Regions from separate parts of the Sphingobacterium sp. UBA1897 genome, predicted to be linked through region 2. Evidence: riboswitches for the same ligand, from Rfam matches in the RefSeq annotation. Region 2 holds a riboswitch; each other region holds the start of a gene.
The links. Region 2 has a riboswitch for S-adenosylmethionine ahead of metF (methylenetetrahydrofolate reductase [NAD(P)H]). Riboswitches for the same ligand answer to the same signal wherever they lie in the genome.
Positions count from the first base shown of each region.

Region 1: another riboswitch for S-adenosylmethionine. It lies ahead of B4N43_RS21930 (O-acetylhomoserine aminocarboxypropyltransferase/cysteine synthase family protein); the one in region 2 lies ahead of metF (methylenetetrahydrofolate reductase [NAD(P)H]).
Region 3: another riboswitch for S-adenosylmethionine. It lies ahead of B4N43_RS13945 (5-oxoprolinase); the one in region 2 lies ahead of metF (methylenetetrahydrofolate reductase [NAD(P)H]).

Region 1 covers NZ_DDGR01000031.1:280,504-286,739, forward strand. The annotation lists gene B4N43_RS21920 (homoserine dehydrogenase) at 1-59, opposite strand, end outside; gene B4N43_RS21925 (homoserine O-acetyltransferase family protein) at 97-1,140, opposite strand; gene B4N43_RS21930 (O-acetylhomoserine aminocarboxypropyltransferase/cysteine synthase family protein) at 1,173-2,483, opposite strand; SAM riboswitch class I at 2,739-2,851, opposite strand; gene B4N43_RS21935 (FUSC family protein) at 3,033-5,060, opposite strand; gene B4N43_RS21940 (TonB-dependent receptor) at 5,404-6,236, shown strand, end outside.
Region 2 covers NZ_DDGR01000018.1:367,864-374,099, forward strand. The annotation lists gene B4N43_RS09825 (30S ribosomal protein S16) at 1-243, shown strand, start outside; gene rimM (ribosome maturation factor RimM) at 363-887, shown strand; gene B4N43_RS09835 (hypothetical protein) at 991-1,842, shown strand; SAM riboswitch class I at 2,061-2,163, shown strand; gene metF (methylenetetrahydrofolate reductase [NAD(P)H]) at 2,234-3,190, shown strand; gene B4N43_RS09845 (DUF2723 domain-containing protein) at 3,441-6,236, shown strand, end outside.
Region 3 covers NZ_DDGR01000023.1:143,694-149,929, forward strand. The annotation lists gene B4N43_RS13935 (SusC/RagA family TonB-linked outer membrane protein) at 1-1,077, shown strand, start outside; gene B4N43_RS13940 (RagB/SusD family nutrient uptake outer membrane protein) at 1,083-2,600, shown strand; gene B4N43_RS13945 (5-oxoprolinase) at 2,700-2,963, opposite strand; SAM-I-IV-variant riboswitch at 3,031-3,124, opposite strand; gene B4N43_RS13950 (DUF3050 domain-containing protein) at 3,335-4,105, shown strand; gene B4N43_RS13955 (TolC family protein) at 4,370-5,647, shown strand; gene B4N43_RS13960 (HlyD family secretion protein) at 5,647-6,236, shown strand, end outside.

The DNA.
Region 1 (6,236 bases), on a different contig from region 2:
TAAAGACCTTGGCCTACTACACCAAACCCAAACATCCCTATTGTTAATTTATTACTCATATCTCTTCTTAAATTCTCTTATATATTATTTATTCTCTTATACTAATTCGTTGATGTATTCTTTTTGTTTCCGCAGAAAGCTGCTGATGATTTTCGTGAGTTTTTTTGTTTCGATCAAAAACCCATCGTGGCCATAAGTAGATTCGATCTCCTGATAGTGGGCATTCGGAATATGTTGAGCGATGAATTGTTGCTCTTGTGGAGGAAACAACAAATCTGTATTGACGCTCAGCACTAAAGTTGGACAGTCGATGCTCGCTAAAGCGGATTCGATAGATTTTCTTCCACGACCTAAATTATGGCTGTCCATTGCTTTGGTTAGGAAGTAATAGCTGTACGCATTATAGCGTTTTACCAATTTTTCACCCTGATAGTTTTGATAGGAGGATGCTTTATAATGATCGAGTTTTTCGTTATCATCCTCCTTTTGTGTGTTGGCATACGTTGTATAGTTGCGGTAAGACAACAGTGCCATAGCGCGTGCAACTTTTAGACCCTTAGCTCCGCCATCGGGATGATTCGCATAAAAGGTTCGATCAGTAGTAATGGCAAGACGTTGACTTTCATTGAATGCAATACCCCATGGTGAATGGACGGCATTTGTTCCAACGACGATTAGATGGTTGATGGCTATACTGTGTGATACGGCCCATTCCAATGCTTGTTGACCGCCCAATGAGCCCCCAATAAGGATCTCTATTTGTTTGATATCCAGGTGGTCTGCAAGAAATTGATGTGCGTTGATCAAATCTCTTACTGTAAATTCAGGAAAAGATAGGTAGTAAGGCTGTCCAGTAGCTGGGTTTACAGATAGCGGATTACTGCTATTATATGCTGATCCTATGACATTGGCGCAGATAATATAATAATCGTTTGAATCAAATAATTCACCTGTTCCAAAAAGACCTGACCACCAATCCAGTACATCTGCATTGGCCGTTAGTGCATGGCAAACCCAGATCACATTACTGCGATCAGCGTTGGGTTTGCCAAATGTTTCATAACTGATTTGTAAATCAGTAAGCTCTCTTCCATTTTCAAATACAAAAGGCTCCGGGTGCAGATAAATATGCTTACTCATTTTACGTTTAAGTTTAAGCCGAAAAAATCTGATTATTTAATTTTATCAAAAGCTTGTTGTAAATCAGCTTTGATGTCATCAATATGTTCTATTCCTACAGAAAGACGTAATAAACCTTTGAACACTCCAGCATTGGCTTGATCTTCATCACTCAATTGTTGGTGAGTAGTCGCTGCTGGATGGATAATCAATGACTTCGTATCACCGACGTTGGCCAGGTGACTGATCAATTCTAAGCTGTCGATAAAGCTATTGGCCTTTTGTGCTGCGTCACCTTTGAGCTGGAAAGAAAGCACTGCACCATAGCCATTTTTAAGGTATTTTTGTGCGTTAGCGAAGCTCGGAGAGCTTTTTAAGCCCGGATAGTTTACTTTTTCTACCTGTGGATGCGCCTCAAGCCATTTAGCTATCTCTAAAGTGTTGTCTACATGGCGTTGCACCCGCAAAGACAGGGTTTCAAGTCCTTGTAGTAATAAGAATGAATTGAAAGGGGAGAGTGCTGGTCCGAAATCCCGAAGCCCTTCCACACGTGCCCGAATGGCAAATTGAATATTTCCAAACGGTCCGCCTTCACCGAAAACTTCGGAAAAAACTAAGCCATGATAGCCTTCAGATGGTTCGGAAAATTGAGGGTATTTTCCATTGCCCCAATTGTAGTTTCCGCCGTCGACGATGACACCACCAATGCTTGTACCATGTCCACCGATCCATTTAGTAGCCGATTCAACCACCACATTCGCACCATACTCCAAAGGTTTAAATAAATATCCCCCAGCTCCAAAAGTATTATCGACGATTAACGGTAAGTCATATTTTTTTGCTACTGCAGCAATTTTCTCAAAGTCTGGAATATTGAAACTTGGGTTTCCAATTGTTTCAACATAGATGGCCTTTGTTTTATCATCAATGAGGGCTTCAATTTTATCTGCCTCGGCGTCCGTTGCAAATCGAGCTTCGATGCCCAGACGTTTAAAAGAAACTTTAAACTGGTTGAATGTACCGCCGTATAAGTTGGATCCGGCAACAAAATTGTCACCACTTTCCAAGATATTATTTAATGCAATAAACTGTGCCGCCTGGCCAGATGCGACAGCAACAGCCGCGACTCCACCTTCCAGTGCCGCAATACGTTGTTCGAAAACATCCGTGGTAGGATTCATAATCCGTGTATAAATATTGCCGAACTGCTTTAATGCAAATAAGTTTGCGCCGTGTTCGGCATTTTCAAATACAAAAGATGTTGTTTGATATATAGGAACTGCTCTAGATCCCGTAGTAGGGTCAGCGACTTGGCCAGCGTGAACCTGAAGAGTTTCGAATTTTAAATTTTTGTTTGAAGACATAATATATCAGATTTTAAGGGTTCAAAAAGAAATTGCTAAGTAAAAAGAGAAGCATACACACCTCCTTGAAGGGTCTGTTAAATCTTTATCCAAGAAAAAGGAAATGATTCTTAACAAGCGTGGAAGTGCATATGCATACGCATTCGCATCAATACAGTTGTATGATGGCTTACACTTTCGCTTATCGTGCGGCTCACTTGTGTTGAACCTGAATTTTTAATGGACTTCAGTAGTTTAATAATCATTGTCTTATGTTATTTATATGCTCCAAAACGATATTGTTTTGGACAGGAATTGGCACCTTTTCAAACAAATTGAAGGTTGCCAGTGGGTCATTGAGCCAGTCTCTCGCCACTTCTTTATAAATCAAGACCTACTGATTAAGGGAGGTGTTGATTAGAAATCTTCTTTCGAAGACGATACAAATATAAACTCTTTTTTTATTAAAGCAAAAGAAAAGCTGTTTTTTAGTTAAAGGAATTTTGAATAACATACCGATCGGATCGCATATTGTCCGATGAAACTTGATAAGTAACTGCCAATCGGGTATTACGATTTCTTTAAGTTGATCCGTTCTGCAATTTGATTTAAATCTGTTAAAAGAGGTTTAAGTGCATCAATTCTACTATGGATATCATACGTCAGGTGGTGATTCGTCTTTTTGTTTAACGATAGCGAAAGACCCACCAAATGGGAGTTGACCTGATAAGAGAGTGCCTGAAAATGGTGTATATGTGACCAATCCATCCATTTGTGTTCGGGTTCTTTTTTCATTTGATTGATAGCGTCTGAAAACAGGGCCATGGCAGTCTGCGCTTTTTTTCTAGCCAGTCGTATATCAAACGAACTTTGTCTCTCGTCCGACAGACGGTTATTGATGATCTGGAAATAATGTTCGTTGTAAAGGGATACTTCTTTTGCCAGCTGAACCATGCCTGTGCTCTGGCGTACGGGGATCAAGAAATAACCTGCTATAGCCAAGAATGCTCCAATGAGTGTGAAAAGTATTCGGCTGCCTAAAATGAGATTGATATTGCCTTCAAACAAATTGAGCGCAATTACAATTCCCAAGGTAATAAAGATGACACTGACCATATAATTAGATCGATTGAATAAAAAGAATCCGAAAAGACCTAATGCAGCTATGGTAAGAAGAGCCGGGAGAAAATGAATAGCAATTAAGCAGAATATGCCAACGATTATACCCGAGAATGTGCCTACAATACGCTCTATATTACGCTTTTTTGTCATTGAAAATGCTGGTCTGGCAACAATAGCGATCGTCAGTAAGATCCAATAGGTATATTTAAAATCTAAAAATAAAATACCGATCAATGCGCCTGTTCCAAAAAGAAGAGCCATCCGAACGGCAAATCGAAAAAGCGGGTTATTCAGATGGAGTTTACTTTTTAGATCAGCAAGATTGCGCAAAGGTCGATTGATAAATTGTTGGTACTCACTGCTGTCAATCTTATCCTGGATTTCCTGATTTTGATAAAAAGCCACCTGAATTCGGTTGAGCACTTCAATAATTGCTTCGATGTTGCTTATGATCGAACATAATATACTTTTTGCTTGACCGGCCTGCTCTTCTTGAATTTCTTTTAAATCCTGTAAGAGGGCATTAATTTTAAAGTTATTGTGATATAATTGATGTGCATACCGAAACCTCTTGTTAGGTTGTGAAAAGCTATCAATTTCTAAAGCTAATAATTTGATTGTTTGACGGATTAAAGGGAGGCTGCCCGTGTCTGCAAGGTTTTTGCGAATCGCATCATAATCGTGATCAAGTGCAATAATTAACTCATGGAGGTCAATTAACCCATAAACTTGACTGAGCCAATAATTGCTTTTATGCCACTGTTGGCTTATGATTTTTTTTTCTCGAAAAAGAAGCGACCTGATTTTTTCCTGCTGTTCGCTGATCTGGCCATGAATTTTGCCTACGCGACTGTACGTTATATTCAAAGGAATATCGGGATCGTAAGACTGGGATCGTATCAATAGAAATTGGGATAATCCATGAAAACCATTGGCCATCGCATGTTTTAGCGAGCGATAAGGTTGTATATAGGCCTGTAAAAGGCTAAAAAAGTAATATATAATGGATCCTGTTGTAATCTGTAAACTAACTGCAAGGGGGTGTTGCGGGGCCATTCCGATCACAAAACTCATGAGAATCAATGTCATGTTTCCAATTGCAGCATAACGAGCTCCAAAAATACCGTATAACGTACATATAAAACCGGCCGCCGCTAGCAATATAACCAAGGGCCAATGATACGGAAATACAATCGCTGTAAACAATGATGCAACGAAAAAGGTGGGAATACATACGAGAGCAGAAGAAAGTTTATCCTTTCTGTTTCCAGGAGGATCTGTGAGTGTTGTTAATAACGATCCGACACCGATTCCAATTGCCGTGCTCGCTTGCGCTCCCAATAAGTAGATCGCTAAACTTGGCAAGATGCTGATGGAAACATTACGTAATGCGTCTCCAGAATGCTCGCCATGCATAAATCGTATCATAAGGATATAAATACGGTAGAATCTTTTCTTCAATGATACAGTGCTCATTAATCAGTTTACTAATTTTCTGTGTAAAAATACAAATATTATGCTTAATATTTTTTGTATACAATTTATTTGTTTTGATTTTTGTTTATTTTTTGAATTTTTATTTTGATTCGATGTGCTTTTCTTGCGCTGTGCTTTTTGGAGATTCAAGATTAGCTGGGATGATTGTATCGGCTTTAGCATCGATCAGTGAGGGATATGGTTTACCGATGTTATTTGGTTGTCTACCGAGTGAATCGGACGATCTATCTATTTCTACTAGTCAACGTGTAATGAATACACGAGGTTTGTTGTCATTATTATGAAGTTGACTATCTAATCGATAGCCTAAAGAAATTACATTATGAAACCACAAAAAATTAAATTGCTCTTATTTTCTCTTATTTTATTCCTGTTTTCTATTGCCGGACCCGTTTCAGCACAGTCTGACGGCGGAAGATTACGTACAGTCGTTGTTGGACAAGACAACCAGCCTATTGTGGCTGCAAATATTTCACTATTTCGGAAGCCCAATGATATCTTGTTAAAAGGAACTTTATCCAACGAAAATGGAGAAATTGTGTTATCTGCGATTCCCGAGGGCAAGTATAGCCTACAGGTGTCCACGGTAGGGTATGCTGTTTATCGTTCTGCTGAAATGGTCGTAAGTACGGGAGATCTCAAGGTGCTGGATACGATTCGTTTACAAGTGGAAAGTAAAGTGTTGAGTGAGGCGCAGGTGATCGGTAAGAAGCCATTGATTGAAAGTCATCTCGATAAAGTTGTCCTCAATGTCGAAAACAGTATTTTGGCAACAGGGAATAATGCATTGGAGCTCCTGCAGAAGGTTCCAGGAGTAACTTTAGACAACAAAAAGATCAATCTACGTGGAAAAAGTAATGTGATTATCATGATTGATGGTAAGCCTACTTATCTTTCTGCTGATGAAGTATCGCGATTATTGGAAAATACGGCTTCCAATGCAATAGCGTCGATCGAAGTACTGACCAATCCACCCGCAAAATACGATGCCGCAGGGAATGCAGGAATTATTAATATTAAGACAAAGAAGAATACGCAATTTGGAAGTAATGTTAGTTTAAACCTCAATTTAGGGCAGGGTAAATATACAAAGGCGGATGGTGGCTTTTTAATAAACCATCGTAACAATTGGGTGAACTTATTTTCTTCCTATAA
Region 2 (6,236 bases):
TTTGATGAAGCTGCTGCTGAAGCTAAATTTACAGCTTGGACTGAAGCTAATGATGCAAGAATCTCTGGTAAAAAAGATGGTTTAGCACAAACTAAAGCTGAAGCTAAAAAAGCTGCTTTAGTGGCTGAAGCTAAGAAAAAAGAAGAAAAAGCTGCTGCTGTAGCTGCTAAAAATGCTCCTGTAGCGGAAGAAACTGCTGCTGAAGAGACTGAAGCTCCTGCATCAGAAGAAACTGAAGGTTAATTCTTTCATAAAGTATTCGAGAAAGCCGACTCAATCTTGAGCCGGCTTTTTTTGAAACAGCCAATAGGCTAATGGTTTGCCAAATCATGTCTCACAGCTAATCGCTAAATACGAAATATATGACTATTGATCAAAGCTTTTACATCGGTTACATCAGTAAAACAAGAGGTCTTAAAGGAGAAGTACAACTATTTTTTGAATTCGAGGAATACGAGAGTTTGAATATCGATGTTGTCTTTGTGGAAGTGAACAAAAAACTTGTTCCTTATTTTGTTGATACCATTAAATTTCAAAAAAATAGTACAGCGTATGTGACATTTGAGGATGTGGATCATATCGATAAGGCTCAAGTACTTGTACGTAAAAAGCTATATCTTTCCAATGATAAGATGCCCGAGCGCGATCCAGATGATTTTAGATATACTGATTTAATCGGTTTTTTAGTGATTGATGAAAACCATGGTGAATTGGGGCAAATAACAGATGTTCAGGAATTTCCACAGCAATTTGTCGCTTCGGTAAATATGGACGGTAAAGAACTGATGTTCCCATTGTCCGATGATTTAATCTTAGGAATCGATGGCGAAGAGGAGATCATTGAAGTTGAATTGCCAGAGGGCTTGGTGGATCTTTATAAAGAATAAGCATATCCCCAAGCTTATTCAAATAAATAGCGGTATACGAACTATTGCAGTAATTTCTTATCTTGGTCTGTATATTATTACTGGCCATAATTATTGATTTATTTTGAAACCGTTATTACTGCTGCTATTCCTATTCTCGTTGTCTTCTTGTGCTTTCTTTGGGAAGAAAAAGGACTTTCCTGAAGGCAATTACCAAATGATATTGGGCTATTCAAATGAGGAGTATCATAAAGTAAAAAGAGAATCACCCCAAAATGTGGAGGCAGATGTCTATGGTAATGACCCTACGATATACCGGTCCTTTCTCTCCCTCCATGATAAAGATAAATTTGTCATGGCGATCGATGATATCCTACTCTTCGGTAAGTATAGATTCGACGGCGATCGATTAGAATTGACCGATGAGAAAAAGGGTAGTCTCGCTTTGGATATTGTTAAGGTAAAAAACGATTTTGTTCAGCTGAGAGGTGATTTTTCACAGTTTAGCTCAGCACGTGTCCCCACAAGTGAAAAACTTTATATCAACTTTGCGTTAGATAAAACCCCTATCCGGGAGACCCCGAGCAAATTTGATAGCCAAGTGAATCTATGGCGAAATGCCCCTGTAAAATCAGAAAGTGAAATGGAGATAAAAGCCAGGGCATTGAATTTTGTAGATTATTCTATCGCTTATTTCCAGCACATATCAAGTTCAGGTACACATCACGATTATCGAATGGACGGTGTTGAATCACCCATTATTTATGCTGAGAATGGCATTGTGCTCAAGGCATGGGCAGATGTTCCCGATTCTTGGAAAGAGTTATTTTACAACGAAAAAAATGCATTAATCGCCTACAAATATTTATTTGATGGTTTTAAATATGGATCGAAAGAGGAGTACCATGTTACGGGACTCTTACTGATTACATTTTATCTCAAAAATCTACGGAATTCCCTAGCAACGAATCTTTAGCCGATCCTGTTGTGACGTAGTCAGTCTCTTCGTTGTCGATGATCCTCGATCGTTAATTTTATCTGTTTTTTTAAGTCTTTTACTTTTTGGGGAGCGTAAATTCCTATTATTGCCTGGGAATAAACCTGAAGCCGTATTTATTACAGTCTTTTTGTCGCTATTTTTGCCTTTTCGAAAAAATATTTTTGTCGTTTGATTTTTTAAAACGATATTAGCAACGCTTATAGAGAAAGGCCGAGGGACTAGACCCGTTGAAGCCTTAGCAACCTGTATTGTTCAAGGTGCTAAATTCTACCCTACTCCATGTGGGAAAGATAAGTTACATGTAGATAAACGATTCCTCGACGTGTGCGTTTCGATGTAAGCCAACCAAACTAAAAACAGTTTTTTAATGAAGATTATCGATCATATCCAGAATGCCAAAGGAAAAACATTGTTTTCTTTTGAGCTATTGCCACCGGCGAAAGGGCAGGGCATCCAAAGTATTTTTAAAACCATGGATGAACTGATGGAGTTTAAACCTCCGTTTATCGACGTAACCTACCATCGGGAAGATTATATCTATAAAGAGCATGCGAGTGGATTACTGGAACGCGTTTCCTATCGTAAACGTCCTGGAACAGTGGCGATATGTGCTGCAATCATGAATAAATATAAAGTAGATGCGGTGCCCCATTTGATATGTGGTGGTTTTACAAAAGAGGAAACTGAAAATGCATTGATCGATTTGAACTTTCTGGGGATAGATAACGTCTTGGTATTACGGGGCGATGCACGTAAGGGCGATGCCGATTTTATACCGACCGATGGTGGACATGCCTTTGCAACAGACCTACTGGAACAGGTAACTGATATGAATAAAGGAAAGTATCTGCATGAAGACATTATCACATCGGAAAAGACTGATTTTTGCATCGGTGTAGCGGGTTATCCCGAAAAGCATTTTGAATCGCCAAATTTCAATACTGATTTTAAATACCTGAAACAAAAAGTCGATATGGGAGCAGAGTTTATTGTGACTCAGATGTTCTTTAATGTTGAAAAATACAAGGAGTTTGTAACAAAATGTAGGGACAATGGAATCCATGTGCCTATTATTCCAGGATTGAAACCACTGACAACGAAAAAACAGTTGGTTACCCTACCAAGGATATTTCATTTAGATATTCCGGAGGAACTGAGCGATGCTGTTTCAGCATGTAAAACGAATGCCGACGTTAGACAAGTAGGTGAAGAGTGGTTGGTGCAACAATGTCAGGAGCTGATTAAATTTGGCGCTCCGGTATTACATTTCTATACGATGAGTAATCCTGGTCCAACAAAGAAGATTGTTGAAAAACTAGCCTAACTCATAAAAATAATACGAAAAGGGAGCGCATAAGCTCTCTTTTTTTTTGGGGTAGTATTCGTTGTGAAAGCTTATAATAAGTTCAGAATTTCGATCGTGTGGTTTTAGGTCGATCTCTATATTCAGGGTTTAATAGCCTGTTTATAGTCAGATACTTGTGTTAAATAGTGTTAATTAACTTATTGGAGTCAGGATAACTTTTTAACTTAAAGTGCTAAAAAGGATTTTAACAATAGACCAAATTGACCTTATGACGTACACTAGATTAAATTCTCTACTCGGCTTTGCTTGCGGACTAATTGCTACATGTGTATATATCGCCACCGTTGAAAAGACGGTAAGCTGGTGGGATTGTGGTGAATTTATTGCCTGTGCCTACAAGCTGGAAGTGGCACACCAACCGGGAGCACCATTATTTCTTCTTATTCAGAATATATTTTCCAACCTGGCTTTGGGTAATGCAGGTAAAATCGCCTATTGGATGAATATTGGATCCGCAATCTGCAGTGGGCTTACTGTTACATTTTTATTCTGGACAATAACAGCAATTGCCAAAAAGATACTCAACAGGCAAGAGAAAGTTCAATTATCGAATTATTTCCAAATTTTTGCTGCGGGCTTAGTTGGTGCAATGGCTTTCTGCTTCAGTGATTCATTTTGGTATTCGGCTGTTGAATCCGAGGTATATGCGATGTCTTCATTGTGTACTGCGATTGTTTTTTGGGCAATTTTAAAGTGGGAAGTCCGTGCAGATGAGGAAGGTAGCGATCGTTGGCTGGTTTTTATTGCTTTTGTTATGGGCCTTTCGATCGGAGTGCACCTATTAAATCTGTTGGCAATTCCGGCTATAGCGATGGTTGTCTATTTCAGAAGAGCAGGACAGGTTAATGCGAAAGGTACAATAAAAGCTTTCTTGGTAGGAGTGCTGATCTTGGGGGCTGTTTTGTGGGGAATTATTCAATGGTTGGTCGTTCTCGCAGCTAAGGTAGACCTCTTATTTGTAAATTCATTAGGTTTAGCCTTTGGCTCAGGTATCTTCTTCTTTTGTCTGCTGTTGGGGTGCTTCCTCATTTATGGGCTATATTATTCTTATAAAAAGCGGCAATACACACTGCATACCGGGTTACTGGTCTTTTGTTTTATTCTATTTGGTTATAGCTCCTATACTATGGTTTTAATCCGTGGAAAAGCCAATCCGTCGTTAAACAATAATGCGCCGGACAATGTGTTTTCTTTTTTGGGTTATCTGAGCCGGGAGCAATATATCCGGGAACCTTTACTCAAAGGACCCAATTATGATTCACAAGTCGTTGGTGTAGAGAGTAAAACCGGTTATCGCAAAGATGAATCAGGGTATATTCCTTTTAGTCAGGTCGATAAGTATACGTTTGATAAGGAAACTTTCTTTCCCCGCATATATAGTCAAGATGGAGCCCATCAGGCTTATTATAGGAGTTACCTCAATTTGAAGGAGGGGCAGCAGCCACAGTTCTCGGATAATTTTAAGTTCTTTTTTAATTTTCAACTGGGTGATATGTACACCCGATATTTCTTGTGGAATTTTGTCGGTAGACAGAATGACAGGCAGGGGTATGGGACCTATAGTGACGGCAACTGGTTGTCGGGGATTAAACCATTGGATAATTGGCGTTTGGGAGGGCAAGATAAAATATCCCAATCACAGGAGCATGACCCGAGCCGGAATACCTATTTTTTCCTTCCATTGCTACTGGGAATAGCCGGAGCGATCTGGTTGTATCGAAACAATAAACCTTATACCTTGGTCTTGACCTTACTTTTTGTGTTTACGGGAATAGCGATCGTTGTTTATCTCAACCAAACTCCTATGCAACCTCGGGAACGAGATTATGCTTACGTAGGATCTTTTTATGCGTTTGCGATCTGGATCGGACTGGGAGCAATAGCATTTGTTCGGTTTCTCAATCGTTTTGTACAAACACGGTATGCGTTAGCGACAGGTATTTCTTTCGCTTTATTGGGCGGTCCCATTATTTTGGCCCATCAAAATTGGGATGATCATAATCGTTCTGAAAAATCGCTGGCAAGGGATATGGCACGTAATTATTTAGAATCCTGCGCTCCAAATGCTATTCTATTTACCTATGGAGATCATGATACATTTCCTGTATGGTATTTGCAAGAAGTGGAAGGAGTACGCCCGGATGTTCGGGTTGTGGTATTAAGTTATCTGACTGGCGATTGGTATATGCAGCAGGCGAAGCAGCCGACGTATCAAGCGGCAGGTCTTCCCGTGACGATCCCAGCTGAAAAGACAAAAAAAGGCGTTCGTGATTATATCCCTTTTGTGGATAGACAGCTTGATAATGCGGTGGATATACAGCAATTATTGCAGTTTGTCACATCGGATGATCCGGAGTATAAAGTTCAGCTGAATTCAGGTGATATGGAAAACTATTTCCCTTCCAAGAAAGTCCAATTGCGCGTTGATAAAGAGGAGGTGGTTAAGAAAAATGCGGTTCCGGCTTATTTTCAGGATGCTATTGTTTCTGCAATGGAATGGGAAATTCCGAATGATCATCTGACCAGGGCGGATTTAACCCTGTTATCGGTGCTTGAAAATAACCATTGGGACAGACCGATATATTTTTCGAACATGTTGCCAAGTGACATTAAATTGGGCCTGGATAAATACCTGGTCAATGAGGGCTTTACTTCCCGATTGATGCCTGTCGCTGCTACAGATCAGTCGACAGGAAAACGAAATGAGCAGGCCGGGCTAGTTAACATGGAAGCATTATATAACAATATTATGCATACATATCAGTGGGGCAATGTTAAAAATGCACAGTATTTGGATACCGATTCGTTTCGCTTTACAAGTATGTACGCTCGTGATATATTTGGAAAAGCCGCCCGGATGCTCTTGGCCAATGGTCAGGTCAAACAAGCTGGGGAAGTAGCGAAAAAAGCATACGATCAATTACCCGATCGCGTATATGCGATGTCGGATGCCATCAATTATGCCGATATTATCGATAGTCTATATCGTACGGGACAACCTCAG
Region 3 (6,236 bases), on a different contig from region 2:
TTGGGACTTACCGGAAATTATTCTTTTGACAATAGTACGCTAAATTCAGGTGTTGCTCAACAGGGATTAAACAACCCGATTATCAAATGGGAAACAACAACGATGACCGATGTGGGATTGGACCTGAGTCTGTTTAAAAATTTAGATATCACCTTTGACTGGTATAAGAAGAGAACGACCGATATTCTAAGACAGTCACAGATTACTGCAATCGTTGGTTTGGGAGCACCTTATGTAAATGATGGAATTGTCGAGAATAAAGGTGTTGAATTGGGAATTACCTATCGTAATCAGATTACTACGGGAGCATTGGAAGGGTTACGCTATCAGCTAGGTGCAAACCTCGATCGTTTCAAAAACAAGCTGGTCAAATTTGGCGAGCCTGAAATCGGCGGCTATACGATCAAAAAAAATGGCTATGCGATGGACAGCTTTTATACCTACGAAGTCATTGGCATATTTCAATCCGATGCCGAAGTAACGGGGTCGCCTAAGCAGTTTAATGATAATACACTGCCGGGAGATCTTAAGTATCGGGATGTCAATGGGGACGGAAAAATCGATGCGAACGACAGAACAATTATTTCTGGTGTAGATCCAAAACTGAACTATAGCTTTAATCTAAGTGCAAGTTTTAAGGCTTTTGACTTTTCGGCTCTATTACAAGGAGTATATGGCGTCAAATCCTATGTTTCGGGCTGGGGCGTAACGCCATTTGTACAGGGTAGCCCGCCGACAAAAGATTGGTTAGACCGTTGGACACCTGAAAACCCTTCGACAACGATGCCCCGTATTTATTGGGGTTGGAGTGCTCCGGAGAAATTCAGCCGTGCTTCCAGCTATTTTATACAGGATGCTTCATACTTCAGATTGAAAAATCTTGTGTTCGGATACACTTTACCTGATGGGCTGTTGAAAAAATATAAAATTGAACGCCTACGGGTTTATTTTTCGGGTGATAACCTCCTTACTGCGACCAAATTTAAGGGCTTGGACCCTGAACGCTATGGAAATGGTGATCTGGTACAGTATCCACAAAACAAGATTTATTCATTTGGTGTACAAGTTAACTTTTAAGTGCTATGAAAAAGAAATTTATAACAGCGTTGATGCTATCCGGACTATTTTTGGGTTCCTGTAACAGTGCCTTGGACCTCAATCCTTTGGATCAGATTGCTTCGGACAACTATTTTAGCAAAAAATCGGATTTTGATAATGCCTTGGCCGGTGTATACGCGTCATTGCAGAGTGAGACGTTCTCCTATGGGATGCCTTTCCGGGACTGTCTGACCGACAATGGCTACAATCAGTTCAACTCAGGTAGCGTCAATGAAATCGTAGGTGGGAATTTAAATCCGACCACAGGGGGGTATGAAACCGGAATTTATAACGACGCTTATGTGGGAATAGGACGTGCCAATCGCCTGATCGAGAAGCTTCAGGGCTATAACGGCTCCGATATGAACGATTGGGAGAAGAAAAATATGGAGGCCGAAGCCCGCTTTATCCGTGCTTTTGTTTATTTCCAATTGTACAGTATTTATGGTGAGGTGCCGCTTGTGCTGACTTCCCTTAGTCTGGAGAATCAACGTCAGCCAAAGGAAAGTGCGGAGAATATCCTAAAACAGATTCGGGCTGATCTGGATTTTGGGATCGCTAACTTAGCGGCTAAACCTTATTTCAATAATGGGGGGCATGCGACCGCAAGTTCAGCAAAAGCCTTGAAAGCACGGGTTTTACTGTTTGCGGCTTATGGTGACAAAGGGGTGCCCGATTTAGCAATCTTGAAAGAGGTAAAAGACTTATGCACCGATGTCATGAAAGAGTATACCCTGAGTACGGCTTTTGAAAATGTCTTTCGCGATGCAACACAGAAGAACAATACCGAGATTATCTTTTCGGTCAATTTTCTGGCACCGAATAATACAGCCCCCTGGGACATGTACCTAGGCGATTGGATCGCTGCTTCACCTTTACAAAACCTGGTGGATACCTATGAATGCAAAGATGGTTTGCCTTATGGTGAATCACCCTTAACTGACCGAGCCAATCCCTTCAAAGATAGGGATCCGCGCTTGAGCAAAACAATTTTCGTGGATCATCCTGACTTTGGCGGCGGTAAGATCCATACACCGTCCAATCCGCGGCCTACAGGTTATGGGGTATTGAAATTTTTGGATCCGGCCAACTTACCTTTTGGCTTTTCAACATTGAGCCAACAGGATGCGGTTGTACTGCGGTTTGGGGAGGTGTTATTGATGTATGCTGAAGCACAAAATGAAATCGCCGGACCAGACCCATCGGTTTACGATGCCATGAATACCTTGAGAAGCCGCGTTCAGATGCCCGGGTTTCCTGCCGGTTATACCAAGGAAAAAATGCGCGACCGTATCCGCCACGAAAGAAGGGTTGAACTCGCTTTCGAAGGACTACGGCATTACGACTTGATTCGTTGGCATATCGCAGGCGAAGTACTCAATGCGGTCAAAGACAGTAAAGTGCCTTATCATTTTGAGGACAAATTTTACCGCTGGCCATTACCACAAACAGAAATTGAGAAAAGCGCAGGTGTGTTAATTCAGAATCCAAACTATAAATAATAAGATTATTGCCTTCTTTTAAATCGGCAATTTCCTAAACCAACCACAGCAGCGCGCACGAAGTCCTTTCGATGCGCGCTTTTTTTTTGCCGATAACGATTACTGTAAAGGAATCAGGACATTCTGTTCCAAGCGTACAGGGACATGCTTCACCGAGGTAAAACCGTCTTCCTTGGAAATGATGTTGGAAAGATCCAATCCTCTTTTGGAGAACGTACTGATCAAAGCTGTTCTAAAGGTTGCCTTGGCTGAACCCCAGCCTTGTCCCAAAATGGTGTCATTGTTGAGCTGTATCAGTTCATCTGTTGAGTAATAACTGAATTTTTCCAGTAAGTGTTGGTAAAGATTTGTTGTAGTAGCCATACAATTTAAAAATTTAAAGGATTAAACCATAAACTGTATCCAGATCTTGTTGGGGAAAATAATCGTTCAGCGACGTTTATTTTGGTCGAAACCCGTATTAATTTACCACCGCGGTGCCTGCACTCGGTTGGTATTGCATCATGCAATTCTGAATACTCTACAAATATAGTAGATTATTTTTTATAATAAAAAATATTTTTGTTTTTAAGGGTAAATGGGCGTTAGCAACAGGAATACGGAGGTCAAAAGCGAGGCGCGTGGTTGGCTGTGATTTGGTTATGAAGCGGATAGCTGGGCGAAAAATTTATCATGTTACTGTAATCTCATCGAAAATACTTTTAAAAATAGAGATAAGACAATACTTTTGCGCCATGAATAGAATTGCGGAAATTAACGAATACATTGCTGCCGAACGCGAGGTATTATTGCAACACCCTTTATATCGTAAGATCAAAACGATCAAGAATCTACGTTCTTTTACAGAAGGGCATGTGTACGCTGTATGGGATTTTATGTCTTTACTAAAAGCTTTACAGATTAAATTGACCTGTACGACTTTACCTTGGTTTGCGAGTGAGCATCCATCAACACGCTATCTAATCAACGAAATTGTATTGGCTGAGGAGTCGGATGAATACATTGATGGCCGCCGTTTGAGCCATTTTGAGATGTATCTGGACGCCATGGATGCCATGGGTGCCGACCTTCATCTGGTCAACAAATTTATTGCTCAAGCCAAAAAATCGAGCAACATATTCGATGTCATTGCAACGACCACATTGGACAAGCGGATCAAAGACTTTTTGAATTTTACATTCGAAGTGATTGCTGAGGGCGAGGTGCATAAAATTGCTGCAGCATTTACATTTGGACGCGAAGATCTTATCCCGGGAATGTTTACCTCTATTTTGGAAGAAATTAAAACAAACTTTCCTACAGCCAATCTGGATAGCTTTATTTATTATTTTCAACGCCATATTGATCTTGACGGCGACGAGCATGGACCGTTGGCGATGCAGATGATCACAGATCTTGCCAAGGACGATGAGGTTAAATGGACGGAAATGAAAGAGATCAGTAAAATTGCGCTACAAAAAAGAATCCAGTTGTGGAATGCAATAGAAGATTCCTTATACGGATAATCTATTATTATACCGTCGAGAAAGGCCTTTCAAATCATGATTTGAAAGGCCTTTTTTATGTGCTGTAAAAAAGGATATTGTAAGGACTTCTTGGCAGATATTGGTCTTTTTGTTTGAATTGATGAAAAAATGTCTTTTTTCCATAACATATTGGCGTTTGTGAAGAAATCCAAGTTCCAATAAGTGTCTAAGTTTGCAACGCAAAAAAATTACATAGCACACGTGAACTTTTTTCCTCCCTATTGGGCAAAAGGCATACTAACCATGGGATTGTTAGTATGCGCTATTTCGGACACCTTCGCCCTCGATTCTTTGCGTATGTCGCTGAAAGACATGATCGACAAAGCACTACAAAACAGTAAATACATCGAGCAGTCCTATTTGCAGCTCAAAGAAACTGAGGTGGCAGTACAGCAGCAACGCATGGAGTTGCTCCCTAAGATTTCCGCCAGAGCTTCTGCTAGTTATGCAAGTAATATGCCTGTATATGACCAGGGGCTTTTAAATAAACCTTCCCAGCATGATATTCTTCATTACTTGTACGATAGCGGCCTGGATTTTTATCTGAACCTCTACAATGGGCATCGGGACCTAATGAAAATAGAGTCCAAAAAACTGGAAAATGAGCTGGCTAGAATCGATTGGAAGAATGCCGCAGCACAGACGAAATTGGAGGTTTGCAATCTTTTTTTGGATTTGGAACTGTCGTATAGTAACCGATCTTTAATCGAGCAGGATATTGCTGATCAACGGGTACAGCTCAAGGAGATTGAGCATCTGTATAAGGCGGGCGTGGTATTACACAGTGACGTCTTGCGTATTTCGTTGGAACTTTCGAAGCGGGAACTGTTGCTCGTGCAGATCGGTCATGATATTCAGGCTGCAAATCAGAAGCTGCAGCTAATTGGCGGTATTACAGCAGAGATTATCCCCTTGACCGAACCTTTTAAAGTGGAAAGCCCCAGCTATGAAGCGCTTGTTGCCGAAGCGCGAAGCCATGCTTTTTCCCTTCTAAAATCCGAACAGGAAGTTGTTTTGAAGAAATTGTCGGTCAAACAGGCGCGATCAAATTATCTTCCTGAGTTGGGTTTGACCAGCACATTTACCTTTGCCAATCCACAGGTCTTCTTGTATCCCTATAATCCCAGCTGGTATAATCTGAGTATCACAGGGCTCAAATTAAGCATACCGATCTCGGCTATCTATCTCAATAAAAACGTGGTGCGCGGAGCACAGATCGCATTGGATCGACAAGAGGTAAAACACCATCATGAAGAGGAGATTCTGGAAAATCAGCTGTTACAGGCCCTGTTGGATTATCAATTGGCTATTAAGCAGCAGGACGTCTGTCAAAACAATAAGGCGTTGGCGCAGGAAAATGCACGAATTATAAAAAACAGGTATTTTAAATCATCGGCTTTGATTACGGATCTATTGGATGCTGATATGCAATACCTAAAAACACTTTTTGATCTTGAAACCGCACATATTGCGATACAGAAACATTATTATTTTATCGAATTTTTGAAGGGTACTATCTAATGAAACCTAAATCACGAAGAACAGTTGTGGAGGCACAACTCACTCGAATCACCAACTGGTTGGCCGGAATTGTCTTGTTGGCCTTGTTGTTATGGGGCGCTCAAGCATTATGGATGCGACTGCGGTATACCTACACAAATGATGCACAGGTAACACAGTATATCAATCCCATTGTTTCTCGGGTAGGAGGATATGTGGTTTCTGTGCATTATCACGATCATCAATTGGTTAAACGGGGTGATACCTTGTTGCTTATAGATAATAAGGAATATAAATATGAGGCTGATCAGGTAGCTGCATCCGTCAATAAGGAAGCTGCAGAGATCAATGTTCTTCATAGTCAAAAGGAAATTCTCCAGGCGGAACATGAATCTTTACGGACCTCAATTGCTGCCGGGGAGGCTCGGGTAACCAAGCAACAGTTGGAATATGATCGCTATAATTATTTGTTTCAGGAAAAGTCTGCAACGGCACAGCAACTGGAGGATGTAAAAGCAACGTTGGATGTGTATAAGAGTGAGCTGGCTTCGTTAAAGCATAAATTACAGGCTTCACAGGAGCGTGTGCATGATGTGGATATGAAAAAAGG